3 regions of the Roseixanthobacter liquoris genome follow, and region 2 is predicted to be linked to each of the others. Evidence: predicted binding sites of a transcription regulator. Region 2 holds the regulator's gene; each other region holds the start of a gene.
What was found. Region 2 encodes LexA, which represses DNA repair genes until DNA is damaged. Its sites were predicted from a motif close to TGTTCNNNNTGTGTTCNG; they were not measured.
Positions count from the first base shown of each region.

Region 1 (3,272 bases), 490 kb from region 2:
GTGGGGCAATTGTAGCAGATGGCATCCGCCGCCTGGGCGGGGGCGAGGGTGGCGGGCAGCACGGCGGCCGCGAGCAGCGGCGCGGCGAGCAGGGACTTCAGCGCTGAGAAGGTCATGCCTTGGTCTTTCATGTGGTCGCACAAAGGGGTGCCCGGCCGGGCGAGCCGGACGGGGTCGCAAACGCGGTACGAAAGGCGGGCCGTCAGGCGGCCGGGGTGCGCGATCCGCCCGCGGGCGAACCGGAGAAACGGGGGGCGGCGCCGGGGTCCGGCGGCGCGGCGGCCAGGGTGCCGGTGAGGCGCAGATGATAGGGCAGGTGTTCCACCGCCCGTCCCGTCGCGCCCTCGAACATGTCGAACAGCCGCTCGATGGCGCGCGCGCCCATGAGGCGGGTCGGCTGGTCCACGGTGGAGAGTTCCGGCGTCACCAGCCGACCGATGGCGATGCCGTCGAACCCCGCCACCGACATGTCGCCGGGCACGCAAAGCCCCATGGCGCGCACGGCGGCGATGATGGAGAGCGCCAGCAGATCGTTGGAACAGATCATCGCGGTGGGCCGCGCCCGGGCGGCGAACAGGCCTTCCAGCGCCGCGCGATGGGCCGGGGCGTCGGCGATATAGTCCAGTTCCAGCACCGGCTCAGGGGGAAGGCCGGCCGCGCCCATGGCGGCGAGATAGCCCTGGTGGCGCAACCGCGAGCGATCGGACGAGGAGAAGCGGCCGGCAATGAACAGGATGCGCCGGTGCCCCTGGGCGATCAGCGCCTCGGTGAGGGCGCGGGTGGCGCCGGCATTGTCCACCGTCACGGCGGGGCGGGAAATGCGCTGCGGCTCGTTATAGACCAGGACATAGGGGATGGCCTCGGCATCCAGCATGTCGAGGGTGGAATTGGCATCCGGATCGGCCACGGTGAGCACGAGCCCGGCCACGCTCTGGGCCACCAGCGTGTCCACCACGGCGCGCTCGCGGGCTGGGTCGTAGTCGGTGGCGGTCACCAGCAGCGCATGGCCGCGCACGCGCGCTTCCGCCTCGATGCCGGCGACGGAGCTGGCGAACACCGGATTGGTCAGGCTGGGGATGACCACGCCGACGGTGCGGGTGCGCAGGGTCTTCAGCGAACGGCCGATCTCGCTCGGGCGGAAGCTCAGCTCGGCGATGGCGGCGCGCACGCGCGCCTCCGCCTCCGCGCTCGCCCGCGCCGTGCCGTTGATGACGCGGCTGACGGTGGCGATGGAGCAGCCGGCGCGCTCGGCGACGGTGCGGATGGTGACGGTGCGCGCCAAGCCGGCTCCTCGGATGTATGTAACCGTTTACACGGCTCTCCTAGGGCCGCGATGTTACAGCCGTATGACGCGGCGGAGACCTGCGCTTCGATGCGCATTTCGGCGCCGAAAAGCGCATTGAAATTTCGGCGCGCGGAAGATTCACGGAAACTTAGCGATAAGCGCCGAACTTGACCGGAACATATTGCGAACATCGAACAAAACAGGTACAAATTCGGGCGTAAACGAATAATCCTTGCACGCGGCGGAGAGCACAGCGATGACTCAGTCCACACTCAGACTCGTCGAAGGTTCCTCCATGGATAAGACGAAAGCGCTCGACGCCGCGCTCTCACAGATCGAGCGGCATTTCGGCAAGGGCTCGATCATGCGGCTCGGCAAGAGCGGCAAAGCCATTGAAATTGAAAGCATTCCTTCCGGGTCGCTGGGATTGGACATCGCGCTGGGCATCGGCGGTCTGCCGCGCGGACGGGTGGTCGAGATCTTCGGCCCCGAATCGTCCGGCAAGACCACGCTGGCCCTGCATACCGTTGCAGAAGCTCAGAAAAAGGGCGGCGTTTGCGCCTTCATCGATGCCGAGCACGCGCTTGATCCCATCTATGCCCGCAAGCTGGGTGTGAACCTGGACGATCTCCTTATTTCCCAACCGGATGCGGGCGAGCAGGCGCTGGAGATCTGCGACACGCTGGTGCGCTCCGGCGCGGTGGATGTGCTGGTGGTCGATTCGGTCGCCGCCCTCACCCCCCGCGCCGAACTGGACGGCGAGATGGGCGACAGCCAGCCCGGCATGCAGGCCCGCCTGATGAGCCAGGCCCTGCGCAAGCTGACGGCGTCCATCTCCAAATCCAACACCATGGTGATCTTCATCAACCAGATCCGCATGAAGATCGGCGTGATGTATGGGTCGCCGGAAACCACGACCGGTGGCAACGCCTTGAAATTCTACGCCTCCGTCCGCCTCGACATCCGCCGCATCGGGATGATCAAGGAGCGCGACGAGGTGATCGGCAACCAGACCCGCGTCAAGGTGGTGAAGAACAAGCTGGCCCCCCCGTTCAAGCAGGTGGAATTCGACATCATCTATGGCGAAGGCGTCTCGAAGACCGGCGAATTGCTCGATCTCGGCGTGCGCGCTGGGGTGGTGGAAAAGTCCGGCTCCTGGTTTTCCTATGACAGCCAGAGGCTTGGCCAGGGGCGCGAGAACGCCAAGACCTTCTTGAAGCAGAACGCCGAAGTTGCCGGGCGAATCGAAGCGGCCGTGCGCCAGAATGCCGGTCTGATCGCCGAGCAGATCCTCGCCGGTCCCGACGATGACGACTCCGCCGAGGCCGCCGAGGATTGAGCATCGGCCTGGATTTCCAGGAACAGGAAGGCGGAGCCCGGTTCCGCCTTCCGCGTCCGCCCTCAGCGCTTTTATCCCGCAGATGGGGCGAGGCGATGGGCGGGCAATAATCACCATGGCGCGAAGGCGCCGGAAACGCTTTTCTGGACAAGCGGAAACGGCATCGTTAAACGATCTTCGCTTGCGCATGAGGGCTTTGGCGTTTGTCCGGGCCGTGTGAGAACCGACGTCGCGCCCGTCCGCGCGTCGGGGGAAATCCAGTCAAGGGTATGGTGGCCGGCACATGAGCGGCGTGAATGAGATCCGGTCGACCTTCGTCGATTATTTCGTGAGGCAGGGCCACGAGGCGGTGCCCTCCTCGCCGCTGGTGCCGCGCAACGACCCGACGCTCATGTTCACCAATGCGGGCATGGTGCAGTTCAAGAATGTCTTTACCGGCATGGAAAAGCGCCCCTATTCGCGGGCGGTGACCTCGCAGAAATGCGTCCGCGCCGGCGGCAAGCACAATGATCTGGACAATGTCGGCTATACGGCCCGGCACCATACCTTCTTCGAAATGCTCGGCAATTTCTCGTTCGGCGATTATTTCAAGGACCGCGCCATCGAGCTCGCCTGGAACCTTGTGACGCGCGAGTTCGAGCTTGCGAA
Region 1 covers NZ_CM195537.1:2,459,521-2,462,792, forward strand. The annotation lists gene V5F84_RS10875 (ABC transporter substrate-binding protein) at 1-116, opposite strand, end outside; gene V5F84_RS10880 (substrate-binding domain-containing protein) at 203-1,282, opposite strand; gene recA (recombinase RecA) at 1,542-2,624, shown strand; gene alaS (alanine--tRNA ligase) at 2,908-3,272, shown strand, end outside.
Region 1: recA (recombinase RecA) is a predicted target of LexA. The motif match lies at 1,458-1,475, and genes of this name have one in related genera.

Region 2 (3,272 bases):
ATGGGCGAATGGCGCGCATCGCCCTGAAGGTCCTGCTGTTCGTGGGCGGGCTTGCGCTGACCTCGCTGGTCGCGGGCCTCGCGACGGCGCCCTACGGAGCCCTGCATTTCCAGCGCATCGGCGCCTATGGCCTGCTCTCGAATCTCGCCGCCATGCCGGCGGTGAGCTTCCTGGTGATGCCGTTCGGCCTGCTCGGCGTGCTGCTGCTGCCGTTCGGCCTGGATTCGCTGGCCTGGCCGATCATGGGGCTCGGCATCGACATCATGGTGGGCGTGTCGGACAAGGTCGCCGCGCTGCCGGGCGCTGGCCTGCGGACCGATTGGTTCAATCCGCCCGCGGTCCTGGCCGCGAGCCTCGCCTTGCTGTGCCTTTGCCTGTTGCGGGGACGGCTCGCGGCGATCGCGCTCGTTCCCGCGCTCGCGGCCCTCGCCCTCGGCGGCGCGCCCCCGCGTGCCGACATCCTGGTCGCGCCGAACGGACGGACCGTGGCGGTGCGCGCGGCGGACGGGCGGCTCTCCATCCTCGGGGCGACCTCGAACCGGATGGTGGCGGACCAATGGCTGAGCCGCGAGAGCGACACGCGCACCTCGCAGGCCGAGGGATTGGCCGATGCCTTTCGCTGCGACCGGCTGGGATGCACGGCCGCCACCGCAGGCGGCGTTCTCGCCGTCTCCCGCCGCCCCGAGGGGCTGGAGGCGGACTGCCTGAACGCGGCGCTCATCGTGAGCCCCCATCCGGCGCCGAAGAAATGCCCGGCCAGGGTCATAACGCCCGCGGATATGGCCCACACGGGGACCTTGTCCCTGTTCCGTGCGGCGGAGGGGAATTCCAATGCCCGGGACTGGCGGATCGTTCCGGCGCGCTCCCCGCGTCAGCAGCGCCCGTGGATGCCACTTCTCCCTCCCGTCGCAGAAGGGGAGCAGGGCGCGGGGTCCGCCCAGCAGGTCGAGGAGGATGCGGCCCGTTGATCCCTGGCGCAGGGCGCGGCGATCAAACGGAACACGGGAATCTCAATAGCGGCGCATCAGTCCGACGAGGCGACCCTGAACGCGAATGCGGTCCGGCCCGAAGATTCGGGTCTCATAGGCCGGATTGGCGGCTTCCAGGGCGATGGAGGCCCCCTTCTTGCGCAGGCGCTTCAGGGTGGCTTCCTCGTCGTCCACGAGGGCGACGATGATATCGCCGGTCTCGGCACTGTCGCATTTGCGGATCAGCACCGTATCGCCGTCCAGGATGCCGGCCTCGATCATGCTGTCGCCGCGCACTTCGAGCGCGAAATGCTCCCCGGTGCCCAGCATTTCCGGCGGGACGTTCAAGGTGTGGCTGCGGGTCTGAATCGCCGAGATGGGGGATCCGGCCGCAATGCGGCCCATGACCGGCACGGTCACGGTCGGCGCGGTTTCCTCATCCTCAGCCGGCGGGCGGACCCGGCCGAGGCTGCCCTCGATCACGCTGGGGGAGAAGCCGCGCCCGCTGGAGGAGGCCGCGCGGCTCGCGGCGAGGCCGGGGGCGGCGCTGTCCGGCAGGCGGACCACTTCCAGCGCCCGGGCGCGATTGGGCAGGCGGCGGATGAAGCCGCGCTCTTCCAGGGCGGTGATCAGGCGATGAATGCCGGACTTGGACCGCAGGTCCAGGGCTTCCTTCATCTCGTCGAAGGAGGGCGGGACGCCGGTTTCCTTCAGGCGTTCATGGATGAAACGCAACAGATCATATTGCTTGCGCGTCAGCATGGTCTCACCCGTCCCCATCCCGCTTCCGGTTCGGCAGCGATGTCCGTCAGGAGATCATTCAAACCGAAACAAATCATGAACAAGCATTAGCTGTTCCTTTTGTGTTCCGCAAGGGTGAACATCGCGTTAACGGTATTTCAGGAGGGGAGCGGAAGCACCGAAACGGCCTCGCCGGGCTCTGCGGCGGGTGCGAAAGCCGGCCGGATCAGCAGGCAATCCGCCATGGCGAGGGTCGTCAACATGGACGAATCCTGAATCGGCAGCGGCGTCGCCACCAAGGCCCCGTCGGGGGCGAACGACAGCGTCGCGCGCATATAGTCCACGCGGGAATCATTGGCCTTCACCGCGCAGCCGAGGCGCGCCGCGCGCACCTGCTGGCCACCCGCGGTGCTGCCCTGGAGCGCGTTCAGCAGCGGAATGAGGAACAGCACGGCGCCCACATAGGCCGATACCGGATTTCCCGGCAGGCCCAGCACGCGCATGGGGCCGCGTGCACCGAACATCAGCGGCTTTCCCGGCCGCAGGGCGATCTTGTGCACGGTCAGCTCCACCCCCTCGCTGCGCAGGGCCGGCACGATCAGATCGTGCTCGCCCACCGAGGCGCCACCGGAGGTGATCAGCACGTCTATTCCCGATTCGGCCGCCGCGCGGATGGCGGCGCGGGTCGCATCGAGGGAATCGCCGACGAGGCCGAGATCCACCGCCTCCGCGCCATGGGCCCGGGCCAGCGCCGCAAGGCCGTACACATTGGACACCACCACGTCGGACAGCGCGCCGGTGCCGGCCCCAGGGCGCACCAGTTCGTCGCCGGTTTGCAGGATGCCCACTTTCGGCCGCGCGACGACGCTGAGCAGGGAATGGTCGGCCGCGGCCGCCAGCATCACATCGCGATCGGTGAGGCGGCGGCCGGCGGGAAGGATCAGGCTGCCGGCGGGAAAATCGAACCCCGCCTTGCGCACGTTCCGCAGCGGCGCGGTGGCGGCGGTGGTGGTGATGAGATCGCCCTCGCGCGCGATATTCTCCTGGATCACCACCGTGTCCGCCCCCGGGGGCAGAAGCGCGCCGGTGAAGATGCGAACCGCTTCCCCCGTGGCGATGGCACCCGAGAAGGGGCGGCCGGCGGCGGATTCGCCGATCACGCGCAAGGTCGCGGGAACCTGCGCGATATCGGCGGCGGCCACCGCATATCCATCCATGGCCGACATGTCGGCGGCGGGCTGGCTACGGCGCGCCCACAGGTCGGCGGCGAGCACACGGCCCGTGGCCTCGGCCACCGGCACGGATTGCACGGGCAAGGGCGCGACGCCGGCCACCACGCGCGCGAGGGCCTCTTCCACCGGCATCAATGCCATGTCGCCTGCTCCAGATTTGGTTTTTAGCTCAGGCGCCTTAGGCGTCGTCGGCGCGCCACTCGCCGGAGCGACCGCCGGCTTTCTCCAGCAGGCGAATCCCCTCGATGCGCATGCCGCGATCTGCGGCCTTGGCCATGTCATAGATGGTCAGGCAGGCGAGGGAAACCGCCGTCAGCGCCTCCATCTCAAC
Region 2 covers NZ_CM195537.1:2,953,502-2,956,773, forward strand. The annotation lists gene V5F84_RS13210 (ComEC/Rec2 family competence protein) at 1-968, shown strand, start outside; gene lexA (transcriptional repressor LexA) at 1,011-1,730, opposite strand; gene V5F84_RS13220 (molybdopterin molybdotransferase MoeA) at 1,868-3,082, opposite strand; gene moaC (cyclic pyranopterin monophosphate synthase MoaC) at 3,120-3,272, opposite strand, start outside.

Region 3 (3,272 bases), 2.2 Mb from region 2:
AGGACAGGGGCCAGCCGTGATGGAACATGATGGGCTGGGCATCCTTCGGACCCCAATCCTTGAAGAAGATTTCGGCGCCGTCGGTGGTCTTAACCGTGCTCATGATCTGCGCTCCTGGCTGTGCCGGGCTCTGTCGTCCCCGGCGGCTCATTTGATGGGGAGACACTAGGCGTCCGCGGCCCGCTTTCGGATTGGCGCGAGCGACAGATTTCAGGCCATAAGTGACAAATGACGAAACCGACGCCCTTGGCGGAAATCGCCGTCCTGATCTATCCCGGCGCGCAGCTCGGCGCGGTCCATGGGCTGACCGACCTGTTCTCGGTCGCCAACCTGCTGGTGAGCCGCCGTGTCGGCGCCGCATCGCCGCGCATTCGCATCAGCCATTGGCGCGGGCGGGAAAACGGCGCGGGCGCGGAACGCGTCTTCGACAGCGATCCGGGCGCTTCCGGCGAACCGGATTTCATCATCATGCCGCCGGCCGTCATCGCGCCCATCACGTCGGACGAGGCGGCGCCGCTGGCGCTCTGGCTGCGCGAGCGCCACGCGCGCGGGGCGACGCTCGCCTCGGTCTGCGCCGGCGCCTTCCTGCTCGGCGAAACCGGCCTGCTTGCGGGCCGCGCGGCCACCACCCACTGGTTCTATGCCAACGATTTCGCGGAACGGTTTCCGAACGCCCGGGTGGACATCGACAAGCTCGTCATCGACGACGGCGATCTCATCACGGCGGGCGGCCTCATGGCCTGGACGGACCTGGGGCTCAAGCTCGTGGACCGGCTGCTGGGACCGACCGCGATGCTGGAGACCGCGCGCTTCCTGCTGGTCGACCCGCCGGGCCGCGAGCAGCGATACTACAGCGTGTTCTCGCCCCGGCTGCGCCATGGCGACGAGGCGGTGCTGAAGGTCCAGCACTGGCTGCAGGCGACCGGCGCCCGCGACGCGACGCTTGCCGCGATGGCGGACAAGGCGGGGCTGGAGCCGCGCACGTTTCTGCGCCGCTTTCACAAGGCGACGGGGCTGAAGCCGACCGAATATTGCCAGCACCTTCGAATCGGCAAGGCGCGCGAGATGCTGGAGACCACGGCGCGCCCGGTCGAGCAGATCGCATGGGATGTGGGCTACGAGGACCCGGGCTCGTTCCGAAAGGTGTTCGTCAAGATGACCGGGCTGAGCCCCCGCGACTATCGCCAGCGGTTCGGGATCGCGGCCGGTCGCGAGGGCACCGGCGGGGAATCGGCGCTGCGGGAGGCCTCGACGACCGGCACCCCCTCGCCCCTCGCGGCCCCTCGTCGAGACCGGTAACGCGAAGCGGCGCTTCAAGGACGCAAACCCAACGCGGCCACGCTCCTTCCCCGATCCCGCGTGCCCCCCTGTGCGACACGCTTGACTCTCCCGCGCCGTTCCGGAATCTATAAGAACAAATAGGGAACAAGCGAGCCCTCTCCGGAGGCGGCTCGCGCGCTCCCTCGAACCCCCGGCATTTCGCGCGGGCGGCGGCGTTTGCGTCGCTCGCGGGGATGCGGCCTAGCGAAACGGACGGCCCATGTCCAATCCGAGCGCGACTCGCGCTGCGGGCGAGCTTGCGCGCCTGCGGCGCTGCATTTCCGCCATCGAGCGGCGCGTGGACGCCCCGCCGACCCGCCCCCCCGTGCCCTGGTCGGCGGGCGAGGCGGTGGAATGGGACGAGGAGGCGCAAAGCCAGGAAATCCGAAGCCAGGAGATCGGGAACCAGGAGATCTGGAACCAGGAGATCTGGAGCCAGGAGATCTGGAGCCAGGGGAATTGGACCGGCGGCGATCGAGGCCAGAAAAGCCGGGATGAGGAAGGCCGGGATGAGGAAAGCCCGGCCGGCGCGGCGCGGGCGGGAGCGCGAGCGTCCGCGCGCGGGATTTGCGTCCCGGCAAGGCCGATCCCGAGCGGCTCCGCCGGGGCGGCGCGCGCCCCCTCTGCCCCGTCTCCCCCGCAGACCTCCGGCGGCAATCCGGCGCCCGGCGGGAGCGAAACCGGCGCCCCCGTACAGGACCAGGCGCCGCTCGATGATGCCGGCCCCGCCCTTGCCCCGCCCCACCCGCTTCTGCCCCTCGGCATCCCCCCGCTGGATGGGGCGCTGGGGGGCGGGCTCGCCCTCGGCGCGCTGCACGAGGCCGCCGCCCGCGGCCCCGGTGCGGAAGGCGCCCTCACCGCCTTTGCCCTCGCGCTCGCCGCCCGCGCCGCGTTCCAGCTCAAGCGCCCGGTGCTGATGGTGCAGCACGAGCTGGCGGAGCTGGAGGCCGGCAGCCTCTATGCGCCCGGCCTCGTGGAACTCGGCCTGTGCGACGGCGCGCTGGTTCTGGTGCGGGTGCACAAGGCGCAGGACGTGCTGTTCGCCATGGAGGAGGGCCTCAAATGCGGCGGGCTTGCCGCCGTGCTCGGCGAAGTGGGCACGGCCTTTCCCGAACCCCTCACGGCGACCCGGCGGCTCTCCCTCGCGGCGCGCGCGCACCCGGTGCTCGGCCTGCTGCTGCGCCAGAGGCCGGACGGCGCCGCCTGCGCCGCCCTCACCCGCTGGGCGATCGCCCCCGCCGCCAGCACGCCGCGCGATTCTTATGGCGGGCTCGGCCTGCCGACCCTGGAGGCCGCCTTGACGCGCAACCGCCTCGGCCCGCTGGGACGCTGGACCCTCTGCCTTGCCGGCCCCGCCTTCCTTTCGGCCGCGCCCAGCCCCGCGCTTCCCCGCCAGGCCCGCGAGGCCGGATCATGACCCCGTCCCCCGCGCCCGGCCGGCGCTATCTGTGCCTGTGGCTGAACCACCTTTCCACCGACCGCATCGCGCGCAGCTTGCCGCTGGAGCTGCGCGCGGCCCCGCGCGCCACCCTGGTGCTGGAGAAAAGCGCGCTGCGGCTCGCCGCGCTCAACCCCGCCGCGCGCGACCTCGGCCTCGTGCCCGGCCTCTCCCTGGCGGACGCCCGCGCGCGCCATCCCGAGCTTCAGGTGGCGGACCATGCACCCGAGGCGGACGCGCGCCTGCTCGGCCATGTGGCCGACGCCTGCGAGCGCTATACGCCGCTGCTCGCCCTCGATGCGCCGGACGCCCTGATGCTGGATGTGTCCGGCTGCGCCCATCTGTTCGGCGGCGAGCGCGCTCTGGTGGGCGACCTGCGCGCACGCGTCGGCGCACGGGGCTATGCCACCCGCGCCGCGCTCGCCTCCACCCTCGGCGCGGCCTGGGCCCTCGCGCATTTCGGCGCCCGCCCGGCCCTGGTGGTGGAAGAGGGCGCCGACCTTGCCGCTCTGCT
Region 3 covers NZ_CM195537.1:328,407-331,678, forward strand. The annotation lists gene V5F84_RS01480 (alpha/beta fold hydrolase) at 1-103, opposite strand, end outside; gene V5F84_RS01485 (GlxA family transcriptional regulator) at 229-1,299, shown strand; gene V5F84_RS01490 (ImuA family protein) at 1,541-2,737, shown strand; gene V5F84_RS01495 (Y-family DNA polymerase) at 2,734-3,272, shown strand, end outside.
Region 3: V5F84_RS01490 (ImuA family protein) is a predicted target of LexA. The motif match lies at 1,411-1,428, and genes of this name have one in related genera.